4 regions of the Rossellomorea sp. FM04394 genome follow, and region 4 is predicted to be linked to each of the others. Evidence: riboswitches for the same ligand, from Rfam matches in the RefSeq annotation. Region 4 holds a riboswitch; each other region holds the start of a gene.
What was found. Region 4 has a riboswitch for cyclic di-GMP ahead of ACCB35_RS19490 (hypothetical protein). Riboswitches for the same ligand answer to the same signal wherever they lie in the genome.

Region 1: it holds a riboswitch for cyclic di-GMP, as region 4 does, so the genes downstream of both, ACCB35_RS19950 (cell wall-binding repeat-containing protein) here and ACCB35_RS19490 (hypothetical protein) in region 4, are expected to answer to the same signal.
Region 2: it holds a riboswitch for cyclic di-GMP, as region 4 does, so the genes downstream of both, ACCB35_RS01090 (EAL domain-containing protein) here and ACCB35_RS19490 (hypothetical protein) in region 4, are expected to answer to the same signal.
Region 3: it holds a riboswitch for cyclic di-GMP, as region 4 does, so the genes downstream of both, ACCB35_RS21230 (anti-repressor SinI family protein) here and ACCB35_RS19490 (hypothetical protein) in region 4, are expected to answer to the same signal.

What each region holds. Positions count from the first base shown of each region.
Region 1 covers NZ_CP168654.1:3,968,744-3,972,485, forward strand. The annotation lists gene ACCB35_RS19945 (histidine kinase N-terminal domain-containing protein) at 1-302, opposite strand, end outside; gene ACCB35_RS19950 (cell wall-binding repeat-containing protein) at 509-1,975, opposite strand; cyclic di-GMP riboswitch class I at 2,239-2,324, opposite strand; gene ACCB35_RS19955 (hypothetical protein) at 2,354-2,479, opposite strand; gene ACCB35_RS19960 (type II secretion system F family protein) at 2,643-3,566, opposite strand; gene ACCB35_RS19965 (type II secretion system F family protein) at 3,570-3,742, opposite strand, start outside.
Region 2 covers NZ_CP168654.1:193,283-197,024, forward strand. The annotation lists gene ACCB35_RS01080 (P1 family peptidase) at 1-843, shown strand, start outside; gene ACCB35_RS01085 (DNA-3-methyladenine glycosylase) at 967-1,551, shown strand; cyclic di-GMP riboswitch class II at 1,654-1,734, shown strand; gene ACCB35_RS01090 (EAL domain-containing protein) at 1,793-2,503, shown strand; gene ACCB35_RS01095 (ABC transporter permease subunit) at 2,643-3,742, shown strand, end outside.
Region 3 covers NZ_CP168654.1:4,250,128-4,253,869, reverse strand. The annotation lists gene ACCB35_RS21240 (hypothetical protein) at 151-447, shown strand; gene ACCB35_RS21235 (helix-turn-helix domain-containing protein) at 538-858, opposite strand; cyclic di-GMP riboswitch class I at 1,503-1,629, shown strand; gene ACCB35_RS21230 (anti-repressor SinI family protein) at 1,662-1,799, shown strand; gene ACCB35_RS21225 (helix-turn-helix domain-containing protein) at 1,833-2,153, opposite strand; gene ACCB35_RS21220 (YwpF-like family protein) at 2,266-2,706, opposite strand; gene ACCB35_RS21215 (single-stranded DNA-binding protein) at 2,975-3,352, shown strand; gene ACCB35_RS21210 (hypothetical protein) at 3,377-3,550, shown strand.
Region 4 covers NZ_CP168654.1:3,867,989-3,871,730, forward strand. The annotation lists gene ACCB35_RS19470 (class I SAM-dependent methyltransferase) at 1-471, opposite strand, end outside; gene ACCB35_RS19475 (hypothetical protein) at 803-1,177, opposite strand; gene ACCB35_RS19480 (type B 50S ribosomal protein L31) at 1,238-1,483, opposite strand; gene rpsN (30S ribosomal protein S14) at 1,514-1,783, opposite strand; gene ACCB35_RS19490 (hypothetical protein) at 1,968-2,240, opposite strand; cyclic di-GMP riboswitch class I at 2,330-2,420, opposite strand; gene ACCB35_RS19495 (murein hydrolase activator EnvC) at 2,567-3,742, opposite strand, start outside.

The DNA.
Region 1 (3,742 bases), 100 kb from region 4:
CGGAGCTCGATCCCTGAGTTGCTGACCCATTTTATAATGATGCTTTTTCCTATATTCACGTTGTACACAAACTCACTGATATTGACGTTTGCGTTGACCCGTTCCAGTGCGGTTTTGTGTGCAAGATAAGTGATTTCTTCTTCAGTGAGGGGCTTCTCGATCGCACGTTTGACTAATTCAAACATTTTTACCCCATTTTTCAACACTTCTTCTTTATATAAATCGTTTTCTGAAATAACGATGTCTTTTAGCCAATTATGTAAAAATTCCTCTGAGTGATCTTCCAGGAATTGTATCAGCATGGTTGAAGCACTAGTCATTGAATGGCAGTCCCTTCATTCCGTTTATTGTCAAAATATTCGTTGATATCATCATAACAGAAAAAGAGGGATAGGATGATAGTCATTTGGTATTTTATTAGTTGGGGAATAATTGAAACAGATGAAAACAAAATAAGACCAATGTCCGCCCCAGGCGTGATCATTGGTCTTTCTATCATGTTGATAACCTAGAGGCCGCTGAGCTCTTCTACGACTTTTTGAGAAACGGCACCTTCTCCCCCTAGTACAGTATAGTACCACGTTCCATTTTCTGAAATATACTTCCGTACAGGGTCGGGAACCTTATTTTTTTCTACCAGGATGATAGGTTCATAGTATTTGGCGGCGAGTACAGAACCAGTCAGTGCATCGGCGAAGTTTTGACCGGTGGCAACGGTGATGATATCTCCCGGCATTTCAAGCTGTGTGGCGATGTTGACCGATGTTTCGTATCTGTTGGCACCTGAAATCCGTACAGGATTCTTTTTAGCAAGTTGCTTTTGGACTCCCTCCGAAATGGCTGATTTTCCCCCTACGATGATTGTGTCCGTGACATTTTTCAAAGCTTCCTTCGTTTCATCTGCTAATTCATTGGTAGGACTTAACAGGATCGGTATCCCACTTGAGGCAGCAAATGGTGCTATGGATAAGGCATCAGGGAAATTGCCTCCGTAGGCAATGATTGCCTGATCGTAATACCCTAATTCTTTTGCAATATTGGCCGCCGTCTCATATCGTGTTTTCCCGCCGATTCGACGGACATCCAAGCCGTTATTCTTTAGGTCCCTTGCAACATCAGCTGATATTGCACCCTCTCCTCCTAAAATCACAACTTCCTTGGCCCCTAATTCTTTTATTCGTTCTTTTACCTTACCATTTAAACGATCCTTAGGATTTAATAGGATCGGCGCATCTTTTTGGAAAGCGAATGGGGCACCTGCCAATGCATCAGGGAATGTGGTGTCCCTTGCTAAAACAACTGTTTCGGCCCCGTCTGGCCATCCTACTTTTGAGATTTCAATCGCAGTTTCGTGCCGGTCGTTTCCATAAATCCGATACACATTATCCACGGTTTCTTCTCCAGTGAATGCAGTCAACCCATATACTCCATCCCCGCCAAACATATTCAGGTCAGTGGCTGCAAGATAATACGAGCCAGGAGGTAGTGAATAATAAATCTGGAGATTATCGCTTCCATCTTCCAGCCATTCATCAGGATAAACAGGCTCGCCTTCCGGGGTGAAAAGCAAATACCCAAGATCATTGAGAGTCGTCAATGTCGAGCCGTAAATATACGTATCCTGCGTTTCATCAATATTTAAGCTATAAAAATCCAGGTCCTCTGCCCACCAAAAGGTGCCGAGTACGATGTCGTCGAGGCGAATGAAGTCAGCCTGGTAAGGATAATCATTGGGTTCCTGCTCATAAACTTCACCCATCAACCTCATTTCATCGGATTTCTTTAATCCTTTCATCCTTTCTTTCAGCCTGGTGAAGGTTGAGTCATCAAGTGTCGTAGATGATTGTTTCTTAGAGAGAGTGTGAATTTCTTTCTTAATGGATGGGTGCTCAAACGGTCCTTCGGCAAGCGACGGTGAAACACTAAAACAGAAGATTAATAGAAAGGCAAATAAACCGGTACTGATTTTTTTCATGATCCCAGCCCCTTCGAATTGAAAAATTATGTAACACCCAACAATAAGTTGGTTTACAAACTTATATTATTTGAGAAAGGTGAATTCTAGACGTGAAAATTTGGTTCTATTGTCTTACTGGTTGGTGATAATGTGGAAGGTATATCATGATTTAGATGAATGGTGAGGTAGATGGTAGAAAAGAAAACAATTAAGAGTGAATTGGATGGCGACTACTATAGATGTAAAACTAACCAATAAAAAAGAATCAAAACAGATGCGTACACGGTAACTGGCTGGCATCGTCTCCCGGACTGAAGCCCCTATAGCTTTGCGTCACCATTTTTCAATGGGTTTGCCTTTATCGTACGCGTTGTAGAAGTATTTAAAATACTAGTTTTAGAATAAGCGTTTCCTTGGCTTTTGGAAGACCTTCATAAAGATGCTATTCTCTTCTGATTTGAAAAACTTGATTCCTATTATCTTTAACGGCGTCCATACTTCCTTCATATAATATCCAGGCATTCGCAATCCCCCCTTGCAAACAATCAAATTTATTAATTAACAGTTATTACTTATATTCCCATTATAATAGAAAAGTCAGAATAATCTAGCATTTAGGCATAAATACTTATCGACAACTTTCTTATAGAGGGACGGACCTCCTATAGGAGGTCCGTCCCTCAGGTTACATTAGTCCTTCTGTCAGGATTTTGACAATGAGAGGTCCTAAAGACACGATGAAGATGGATGGAAAGATGAAGAAAACCATGGGAAAAAGCATTTTGACGGGAGCTTTCATGGCTTGTTCCCGGGCCGATTCCCTTCTTTGTTCCCTTATCCGGACGGTTAGGTTCCGGATGACCTTTGACATCCCCACACCAAGATAGTCAGCTTGGATCATGGTGGTCAAAGTGCTTTGCAGGGAATCCGATGGTACCGTCATCCGTAGTTCATAGAAGGCTTCCCTTCTTGATTTCCCTCGTTTCATATCTTCCAGGACGAATAAGAACTCCTCGGAAAGAGGTCCCTTTTTCTTTTGACAGACGGTTAAAATGGCGGCATCCAACCCGAGGCCGGCCTCTATCAATAAATTCACTGTATCAAAGAAATCCGGCATATCCCGATTGATCCGGGCGATTCGACGGGTCTTTTTTTTGCTTAAGTAGAACGTGCAGTATTGAAAGCCAAGAAAGAAAACGCCAAAGGCCAGAAGCAGCGTCATCACCATACTGTCTGCCATGGGAGCAAAAAGGAAGAAAACGGCCGTTCCCCCTCCTATGCTAATAAGCAGTTGAATCAATCGGAATTCAAGTGCTGTCAGCCTGCCTGAATAACCTGCATCCCGGATGAGATGATCGAGCTTCTTTTGTTTCGCTTTGCTCGTTTTTCTACTAATCAGCTGCAGTCCACGATTCCATAATCGCGAGAAAGGGCGAAAGGACTTCTTTTTGCCTTTTATCTTTTCCATAGATTCTACCTGATGTATATCGTTGAAATAATGTTTGATGCGATGGTCCATGGCAATCCTTTTCCTACTAAGGGTTAAGAGGATGGCTGCCGATAGGCACGTGAATGAACAGATAGCCATTAAAAAAAAGAAAATACTCATGTTTTACACCTCAATCCGCAGGATCTTCTGGATTGAAAACCAGCCAATCAATACCAGTAAACCAGCAAGGACAAGCATGGCTACCCCCATCGGATGGTGAATGAGGGGACCGAAATATTCAGGATCCACCGCATATAAATAGAATCCCAGCCCGATTGGTAGCAAGGTGATGACCA
Region 2 (3,742 bases), 790 kb from region 4:
GTAATCAATGGATTTGGAAAAACAGTAGGGACGATTCAACTGGAGGAGCTCGGGCTGCTTGAAAGTCCAATCCTCTTGACGAATACTCTTTCCGTTGGGGACGTTCTGAAAGGGGCGGTTCAATATATGCTCGATGAAACACCTGAAATCGGCGACACAACAGGGACAGTAAATGTCATTGTGGGAGAATGCAATGATGGTTTTCTCAATGATATCCGAGGTCTTCATGTGAAGCCTGAAGATGCCAGGGAAGCCATTCTTCATGCACAATCCGGACCTGTTGAAGAAGGGTGTATCGGAGCGGGAACCGGGATGCTATGTTTAGGATATAAAGGTGGTATAGGGACCAGCTCCAGGGAGTATGCCTTTGGAGAAGAGAAGTATACGGTGGGAGCACTCGTATTAACGAATTTCGGCAAGAGAAAGGATTTAAAGGTTCCCATCCTTAACACCGGGGAGGATAAGGATATACCCGATGGATCAATCATGATCATCTTAGCCACTGATGCACCTCTCAATGAAAGGCAGCTTAAACGACTGGCCAAACGAGCTTCATTCGGTCTTTCAAGAACGGGTTCGTATGCAGAACATGGAAGTGGTGATATTGTCCTTGCGTTTTCTACTGCTCACCGCATTCCACATCACCCCAATCATGATCACACGATTCCTTACTCTTTCATTAAAGAAGACGGCCCGATCATATCCACTCTATTTGAAATGACGGTGGATAGTGTAGAAGAAGCCATATGGAACTCTCTTTGTAAAGCGGAAACCACAACGGGCAGGAATGATCGAAAGGTGGAAGCCATACCTTTAGATTTGCTTTATGGACTGATGAAATAAGACCTGACCTTTATTTGTTACCTTTTTTAGGTTTTTCTTTAATGAAAATTTACTTAACCATTAATGAAATGGGGTATACCTTACATATACGTACGAACTATTTAATTGAAGGAAGTGACAGTCATGAATGATACCCCTATGCCTCTTTCGTTTTTCCAACAGCCCACATTGGAACTTGCAAAGTCTCTGTTGGGATGTGTGTTAGTGAAAGAGACGGAGGAGGGAACAGCTTCAGGTTATATTGTAGAAACGGAAGCCTATTTAGGACCAGAGGACCGGGCGGCTCACAGTTATGGAAACAGACGGACGAAGCGGACGGAAGTCATGTTTCATGAAGCAGGCCGGATCTATACATACGTTATGCATACCCATTGTTTAGTGAATGTAGTGAGCGGTGAACGAGAGAAGCCTGAAGCGATTCTCATTAGAGCCGTTGACCCCCTTGGCGGCTTGGAACTTATGGAAAGAAGAAGGCCCGGTCATTTAAAGAAAAATTGGACAAATGGTCCAGGAAAATTGACGAAAGCGTTAGGTATCACAATGGAGGATTACGGAGGCAGCTTTTTAGCACCGCCTCTGATCATTTCAAAAGGATACCAGCCTGAAAACATTGCGGAAGGAAAACGAATAGGGATCGATAACACTGGAGAAGCCAGGGATTATCCGTGGAGGTTCTGGGTTAAAGACAATCCCTATGTATCAAGATAAAGACTTTTTAAGAATTTTCTAATTTTTACTGAAAATCCACCCCATAAGTACTACGTTTGTGGTATATTTTTCTTATAAGGTGAATTCATCGTATACTGACAATTCGAATGGGAGCTTTGAACCTAAATGATAGATGGGCGCTTACATTTAGGGGAGCTAGTAGCGCAACCGACCACATACGAACGTAGAAATACGTTTTTGTGTGGTTTTTTTTATAAACTATAGAGAGTATAGGGGTCCTATGAACATCTTTACTATTTTTCAAAACAACTATATTTATCATGATTTTCAGCCCTTATATGAAATGGGCGAGCAACAAACCCTCTTTGCATATGAGGGCCTGTTACGAAACAAGTATAACGAAAATCCTGAAAGTGTTTTTCAGTCGGCCATGAAAGCTAATATCTTATATAAGCTTGATACCTTATCCATTTCAAAGGCTCTTGAAAGCTTTTCAGAGAATGGACTGAAGCCCTGTAAGTTATTTCTTAACATTTATATCACGACGATTCTCCACCCAAGCTTTCATACCTATTTTTATGGCCTCATGAAGAAGCATCCTGAAATAAAGGGGCGTCTTGTGCTGGAGATTAATGAGTCGAGTGCGGAGGAACTCTGGCAGAATCCATTATTAAAAGAGTCACTCAAAGAACTTAAGCAATATGGAGTATGGTATGCGATCGATGACTTTGGTCAAGGGACATCCTCCATCAAGAAATCCATTGAATATGAACCGGAAATTATTAAACTGGATCGCTTTTTTGCCCTGAATCTGTCTCAAGATGATAAGAAACAACGATTCCTGTCTTTTTTTAATCAATTCTACGGTAAAGATACGTTGATTGTATTAGAGGGAATTGAAACCAAACAGGATATGCAAGTGGCAAAGGACATTGGGATTACAATCGGGCAGGGCTTTTATCTGGGAAGGCCGAGTCGGTTATTAGCTTAAATGAAAAAGGGGACTTTGAACTATAGGAGTCACCTTTTTTCGTGGTATCTGCAGTGGTTTCGTCAGAATTGAAATAAAATTGAAAACATTTAAAATTTCCATTAAACTGAGGAAAAAGAGAAAAAAAGGGGATCAGGGTATGAGGCTAGTGACATTTCCGCTGAAATTTATGTTCTATTATATTCTTGGGTTGATTGGTATTTTAGCCGTGAGTATTGCTCCTGAAGTATTTAAGGAGAGGGGTCTGTATAATATTGTCGGATTCTTTGAAGAGTTTATTAAGTTTGTTTTTGTATTTTTGGACGGTGAAAACTGGAGCTATTCATATAAAGGGGTAACCGTCGATTTTCTGGACATGCTTTGGGGACCGTATTTATATTCTTTACAGATTATCGGTGGGGCATTGGGTTTAGGTCTGGGAACAGCATTCATCCTTACGATCATTACAGTGTTTTTGCCCCGTTGGGTTACTTCTTCTCTAAAGAAAGTATTAAATCTCTTTGAGACGGTGCCTGACTTAATGTTTGCTTTTATGCTCCAGCTTCTCATTGTATATGTTTTAAAGCATTTCGGCTTTGAATTAATGAAATTTACAGAGTTTGGGGATGAAAAGATCTTTCTTGCTCCGATCATCACCCTATCCATTATTCCCATGATCTCTTTCTTTCGTATTCTTCTTTTCATTATGGAAGAAGAAATGCTTAAACCACATATTGAGTTTGCCCAAAGTAAAGGCATGACGAAAGGCAGGATCCTCTTTGCTCACGTACTGAAAAATATTTCTCCAAGTCTGTTTTACCATGGAAAGCTGATTATATGGGGGATGCTGTCGAGCTTATTTATCATCGAAACGATTTTCAATATGAGAGGAATCACGTACTACATCGTCCAAGACTTCAGACCAATGGTCATAGCCATCTCACTGATTATGATTTACACGCCTTTTTTTGTTGTGTATCAAGGTGTATATCTGTGGATTAATCGGGAAGTCAGTGTTGATCATACCAAATTTAAAAAAGATAAAACGAAGTTGAATGAATGGAAGATATGGAGCTGGCTTTCTACTATTAGACGGCTTTGGTGGCAGCATATGCATAATGGGAAGTTTGCCATCGGGTTCAGTGTCATCTTCCTTTTAATTGTTACGAGCTTCCTTTATCCAATGCTGAAAGAAGATCCGATTAAACAAATTCAGTTTATGAAGAACGATGAGGGACGAATCATCAGCGCACCTCCACA
Region 3 (3,742 bases), 380 kb from region 4:
CCCGTTTTTTTTGTCAAATGCTCAAATAAAATTTCTCCAAAAAAGTTCCCTTCAAAATGCAAGTTAATTCATTTTCAGGGAATGCTAACGAAAGACCAAAGTAACGGTCTTACATTAACTAACATACACGTTAGAAAGGAGTAATACATCATGAGCAAAAAATTATTATCAATTCTTGGTGGATCAGCACTTGCTGCCATGCTTCTTGTAGGATGTAATGCAGACCAGGAGCCTCCTCCGGAAGATGAGGCACCAACAGAAGAAGAAATGCCTGAAGAAGATGGCATGAACGAGAATGACGGCGACATGGGTGAAGAGAATTTACCTGAGTCAGAAGACCAAAACGAGCAAGGTGACAAAGATGCAGCGAAGGATAACAACACGCCTGAAGAAGACGCTGTGGAAGATGATAAAGATATGCAGGATCCGGATAATAAGGACGAGTAATGATAGGGCGCAGAGGCTTTAAGCTTTCTGCGCTATTTTTCTTTTCTTATAGTGCATGTTAAAAATGGTAAGACATCTATATTACCAGCATCAATTCCCCTTCGAACTAAGTCTTTTAAACTGAATGAACTGAATATATTCTAAAAACTCCTGCTTTGTTAAACCTTCCTCAATGGCCATTGTTACTAATTGGATCCATTCCTCATCAATATCAGGCTTAAAGTCAAGTACCTGGTTCAACGCTACTCCAAGTGCTGCAGATAATTTATCAAGGATCTGTATACTGGGGTTCTTTTGGATTCCCCTTTCTATTGAACTTATATAGGACTTAGATATACCAGACTGTTTAGAAAGCTCAATAATGGTCATTCCTTTTTTCTCCCTATAGTTTTTTATCTTTTCACCTACCATTAATCACAGTCCTTTCCCAACTCTAATATATTCATTATATAGAACATATTGTTTTTTATAAATAACAAAATAGTAAGAAATTGAAAGAAAATTCATAATAAAGAACAATCAAGCTGGATTTTTGCCCTATTATGGCTGAATGAGAGACTTTAGACTTATATAAAAGAATTATATACTAAATTAAATAGTTCTTTAAAAAGAACAAGCGTTTCGTCGATTATTAAGGATTTGAAAGCAGGGAGGGAGTCAGGAAATTGTATAAAAAAATTTGCAGACGTTGTACACGGGCATCATATAGTAGTTCTGAATCTGGAAAATGGTTATGTCCTTCCTGTGGCAATGATTTAACGGAATGTTCTTTTTATAAAGCAACATCATTTCAGGATATCACTCAAAAAGTCACAACAATAAGGAAAAAATTAGAATCTTATAACAAGAACGTTTAATGCTCCATCCAAATTAATTCGACAAATTTCTCTTGAATATCAAATAATTTGAAGAAAATAGTGGATATATATTCTAAAAAATGTAAAATAATAGGTGTATGTGTAAAAATAAAGGGTAAATATTATTGTCAGAAAAGACAAAAAACAACATAGGAAATAGAATTCTATTAGTATAATAGAATCAGTAATAACGAATTAGTCAGATAAAGGCAAACCTATTGAAAGGTAGGGACGCAAAGTCACAGATCTAAGGTGGGGGAATACGCTTTTCTCGATAAGGAAGGTTACGGAGCGTATTTAAAGCTATGATGGCTGGATTGCCTGAAATACTAGATAGTATTTTAGGAGGGGAAATTGATGACAAATCGTGAACTTGATATGGAATGGGTAGAGTTGATCAAACAAGCGCTGGAAGCAGGAATACCAAAAGCGGAAATAAGAAAGTTTCTCCACAGTCAGACCCCACAAATGAAAGAAGGTTACAAGGTGATTTAAAATAAATAAAGTCTTGCGAACAATCGCAAGACTTTATTTATTGCCTAGCTTCCATTTGTTAAACTCGATAAATTCGCGAAACTGCTCTTTTGAAATGCCAGAATCCATAGCTTCTTCGGCAATTTTTAGCCATTCGTGATCGACATTTTGATTATCCGGTTGATCATGCAGTAAAGCATCCAATGGGATCCCTAATGCAGCCGAAACTTTCTCAAGGAACTGAATGGAAGGGTTTTGTTGAAGGTTACGCTCTATAGAACTTAAATATGATTTAGCGACGCCTGCTTTTTCAGCTAGTTCTGTCATGGACATTCGCTTTTCCTGCCTATATTTTTTAACTCTTTCACCAATCACTGTTCACACCTGCCTAGAACTTCATTATAAAAGGGAATGAAATAAACGTATAAGTTTATTATAGCAAACAGTTATACCCTGCTCTATATAAAGTTTACATAATTTCGTATAATTAAACGCTAGGTTTTGCAGTTGCCGGAATACGCGGTTTCGATACCATTTTCTCACGAAATTCACGGATTAATTCCTCGCCAGAATACCCCTTTTGCACTAAGTCATCAAGTAATAATTCAGCATATTCATTGCGTTGTTTCTTCAATTTCCCCTCAAACATAATGCTAATATGATCATCCATTTCTTTAATACAACGGATGGAGGTCATGAAAGCAGCCGGATCGTTGGCTTTATGGGAAATCACGACTTGGATTTCCAAATCCTCATTCCTTTGCTGAGCCTCTTGAAAAAATTCGATATATTCATTGGACAAATAGGTTTCGACAAGCCACGTACTTTGTCCATCTTCTTTATTTATAATCAGACCGTCCACAATTTCAAAGTCACGCAGTTCATCGTTTTCCACTACTTGCAGTGAAATAACTTTAAAGGTTTTCATGAACGAACATCTCCCATTTAAAGGTTTTATAAAATTATATCATAGTAGGAATTGTTTCCCTAACAAATTCCTCGATGAAAAAAAGAACGAAAGATGCAATTTTGTGTTTATGAGCCCGATTTCGATCAAAAAACGCAAAATCTCCCTAGGGGAATTTCCGAAATTTAAGCCATTTTTGCCTCGAATTTCGGAAATCCATGATTTTACAAGATGAGAGAGATGGTTGTAAGATGAGAGCATCATATGAGAAAGGAGGAAACGAATCCAATTGATCAACCAAGTGACCATCGTTGGAAGGCTGACCAAGGACCCCGAAACAAGAAAAACAATGGAAGGAAAATCGATACTTAACGCAACGATAGCTGTGAATCGCAACTACAAGAATCAAAAAGGCCAAATTGATACAGATTTTGTACTCTGCACCATTTGGAACCGGGCAGCCGATAATATGGAGAAATATTGCCGAAAGGGATCTGTCGTTGGAGTGACCGGTCGCATACAAACTCGGTATTATGAAAATGATCAGGGAAAGCGCACGTATGTAACGGAAGTCGTCGCTGAAAATGTCAGGTTTATGGACAGCAAACGGGAGCCGGTAAATGCTTCCGACCCAAACAAAAAAGAGCCAATCGAATTACCGTTCTAACATTTTTAAAAGGGAGATGGAGTTGTGGCCACACTGCAAGATCTTGAACAAAGAATCATCCGAATGGAAAAGTTAACAGAGGACCTCATCAAAAAAGTAGCAAGAGCGAATGTCGAAAATTTCTATTTATCTCAACGGGTGACTGCCCTCGAGCAAGGATATGAGTACCCGAATCCAGTATTGAAAACCTCGTCATAAGTAAAACAACCTCACCCAGAATTCTTTCCATACGAAAAATCCAACCAACCTAATAAGCAGCTGTCTCAAATTCCAATGGTCACCGCAACATGCCTCAACCATACCTCGTTAGAGATAAACATGTGTAGCAGTGAGTAAAGTAGCAGTCGTTCCCCTTATTGTCTTCATATTGAGCCGGTTTCCTTTTGGGGA
Region 4 (3,742 bases):
AGAAATCCGATGATCCAGAGGCGGTCCCATTTCTGACTCTACCCTTTCCCAATCCAGGATCAGCCAGATGCCTTCTTCCTTCAGCATATCGTGTAAATCCTGAAATACTTTGATCAGATCGGGAACTTCATGCAAGACAAAAGCGGATACGATTTTATCCAAAGTACCTTTGTTGAAGCTGAGATATTCAAGGGATGATTTCACATAAACGATATTGTCTACATTTTCTTCATTAGCACGGTGTTTCAAGTATTCCAGCATTTCCTGCTGCAGATCTACTGCCTGTACCTTTGATTCTACCGCTTTCGCAATGGGAAGGGTCAGGTAGCCATTTCCACAGCCTAAGTCGGCGACGATATCGTCTTTATTGAGTTTGAGAAGTTCGAGAACTTTGTCCACTGGTACGAGCTCCTGACGTCTTGGGTCGAGGAGCTTTGAAGCTTTATGGTGTTCGAATAAATCTCCGGCCATTGGGAATTCCTCCATTCGTTCATCATACCCTACTATGTATTAGTATCCTGAATCTTTTATATACAAGCAAGTTATTTACTCATAGTTTATCCTATAGGAGAATTATTACAGATTGCATGGATAAATGTGTGTCGAAATTTTGAATAATAAAAGGATTCTCCATGAAGGAGAATCCTTAATTTCTGCTTTTGTAGGATAGGGACTTCCCCTATGATCATAGGAAATCATAGAAGGGAAAACACCGGTTCCCTGATCTTCGATATTCCCATTTCCTACTGAGTATTTCTTTTATAACGAAAAGATTACGATTTAAATTATAAAGTTCTACTTCTTATTTAGTATAAGCATGATTCATGGAAAAGAAGAAGTAGCTTGTATTTATTGCTTCTGACCCTTTCATCGATCGAATGGTGTCTGTATAATCAATCCACGTTACATTTCGCAGCTTCTGATCTAACTTGGCATTAATCTCTTGTTCAATTTCCCTCATCCGTTTCATCAGCTCTCCAAAGTTCATGTTAAAATGAGAGGCTGCCTGTTGATGAGGAGAATGTTTCACAAGTAAGGCCATAAATTCCTCAGACGTCTCGGATCGGCTCGCCAATTCATCTTCAAGATCGACCACATATTGATAGATCTCCCTTTTTTCATTTGGCAGGCCCTTAACAATATCCCGAGCAGCAATTTCCATTAAATGTTCGTTCATCGTATTCACCCCGGCATAAGTCTATACCTTAACCTATTCTCTCTAGTGGCACGACATGCACTATTTCATGTTGTATTTTTTCAAGAAGCGTTCTGCACGCCCTCCTCTATCAGAGAACTTCTGTCTTCCTGTATAAAACGGATGCGTATCCGAACTTACTTCTATTTTTAATAAAGGATACGTGCTCCCGTCTTCCCACTCAATCGTTTCATTGGATGTTTTCGTAGATCCTGTTAAAAAGGAAAAACCGCTGTTCGTGTCCATAAATACCACTTGTTGATACTCTGGATGAATGTCTTTTTTCATTCTTAATTCCCCACCTTAACGTTTAATGTATTACCAACTTGATTTTTTGACGCCGGGTATTTGCCCTTTATGAGCAAACTCTCTGAAAGCGATACGGGACATCTTAAATTTACGGAGATAGCCTCTTGGTCTCCCTGTAACTTCACAACGACTGTTTAATCGGGTCGGCGAGGAATCCCTCGGCAGCTTCCTTAACGCTTCATAATCACCCTTCTCCTTTAACTCCCTGCGTAAATCTGCGTATTTCTGAACAAGTTCCTGACGTTTCTTCTCTTTCACTACCTTTGATTTCTTTGCCAAAATGGTTCTCTCCTTTATTAATCGTAATCATTACGTTTTAAGTACGTATGGTTATTAAACCATACTCTCTTTCTTTTTGCAACGATATTAATTTCCTACAATTTAATGGATTGAACTCTCTTATACTGTTAAAAAATAGATAAAACCGAATGCCATTCATGACCGGCATTCGGTTTTATTCGTCTTATGCTGCCTTTAGCCCTTCTAAAATAAGCATAAAGTATGTAACTGTATTTCCACCACGGCGATTGATGATTTCGATGTCCTGTACAACTCTCTTTACTTCTTCTGCACCGAGACTTTCGATAAGCATTTCACTGAGCTCTTCAGCTGTATATTTACCTACATAAGTAGACTTCAAAGCAGTACGATTCCTTCTACAGAAACTTCTTAATTGCCTTTTTAATTCAGTCAATTCCAACATCATCATCCTTACTACAGATTCAAATCTTATCAAACAAGTCGTATAAAAAAAGCCCACCAAAAAGGCAGGCTAAATGATACTAATAAAAACTTTCGAAATAGTATTCATTGTAATCCATTGTTTTCGGTAACCCGGCCATCGTTATTCTCATCTGAGAATGGTAGACCCGTGGCTTTGCGTCCTAATCTTTCAATTAGTTTGCCCTTATCAATTTGTAGAAACTACAGTTGTCATTATACTAAAAAGTGTAATATTTGAGAAGATTCTTAATGGAAATAGTGAATATTCCCTAGACTTACATTGAACTAGAAAAAACGGCAAAAAATAGACCCCGCTTCTCAGGAAGTGGGGTCGTAAAATTAGAAGTTAATATATTGACGTGGGTTTACAGCATTAGATTTCGATGCATTCCATGAACCTGCATGAAGTTCAAAGTGTAAATGCTGTCCGAAAGAGTATCCTGTGTTACCCATGTAACCGATTCTGTCTCCCTTGTTAACTGCTTGTCCAGTGCTAACAGACGAAGAAGCCATGTGGGCATAAACCGTTGTGAAGGTTTGTCCGTTGATTGAGTGAGTGATATATACTACGTTACCGTAGCTTGAGCTATAGTGACTCTTGATGACATATCCATCAGCAGCTGCAGAGATCGGAACACTGCCGCGAGCTGCAACATCAATACCATAATGATAGCGCTTTTTACCGTTCAAAACGTCCCAACCGAAGTTTGTAGTAATCGTTCCGGAAGCTGGAGATGTCCAGGCACCGGCACTTACTGGCGCACTAGGGGCTGATGGCGCTGGTGCTGCAGATTCTGAAGAAGAACCACCGCTGCTGCTTGTAGTTGCTTGTTGTTGTGCTGCTGCACGTTTTGCCGCTTCAGCTTCCGCTTGACGCTTACGTTCGATTTCACGCTGACGTGCAAGTTCCGCTAGACGTGCTTGTTCAGCCTGGATTTCACCTTCAAGCTGATGTTCCATTTTAGAAAGCTCATCAGATTCTTTTTGAAGATCTTCTTTCTCTACTTCAAGAGAAGCCTGTTGTGCTTCCAACTGCTTGAATAACTCAGCTTTTTGAGCTTTTTGACTATCAAGATCTTGTTTAAGAGACTCAAGACTCGCTTTAGTAGACTCCAGGTCTGCAAGCTTGCCTTCTACTTCTTCTTGTTTCTTTTCTAATTCAGCCTGATCACGTTTTTGTTCGTCCATGATCTTTTTATCGGCACTTACGATTGTATTTACTGCCGTTACGCGGTTGATGAAGTCACCGAAGCTGTCCGCGCCAAGTAGTACATCAAGATAATTTGCAGAGCCGCCTTTTTCCTGGATCGCACGGGCACGTTCTTTCAGTAGTTCATTACGCTCTTTTATTTTTTCTTCTAAAACTTTAATTTCTTCTTTAAGCTTATTGATTTCTGCAGTTGTTTCATCAATCTCTTTTGTTTTTTCGGCAATTTTGGTTTCAGTATCTTTTAATTTTGTACTGATTTCAGCAATTTGTGATTGGATTTCTTGTTGTTTATTGATGTTTTGGTT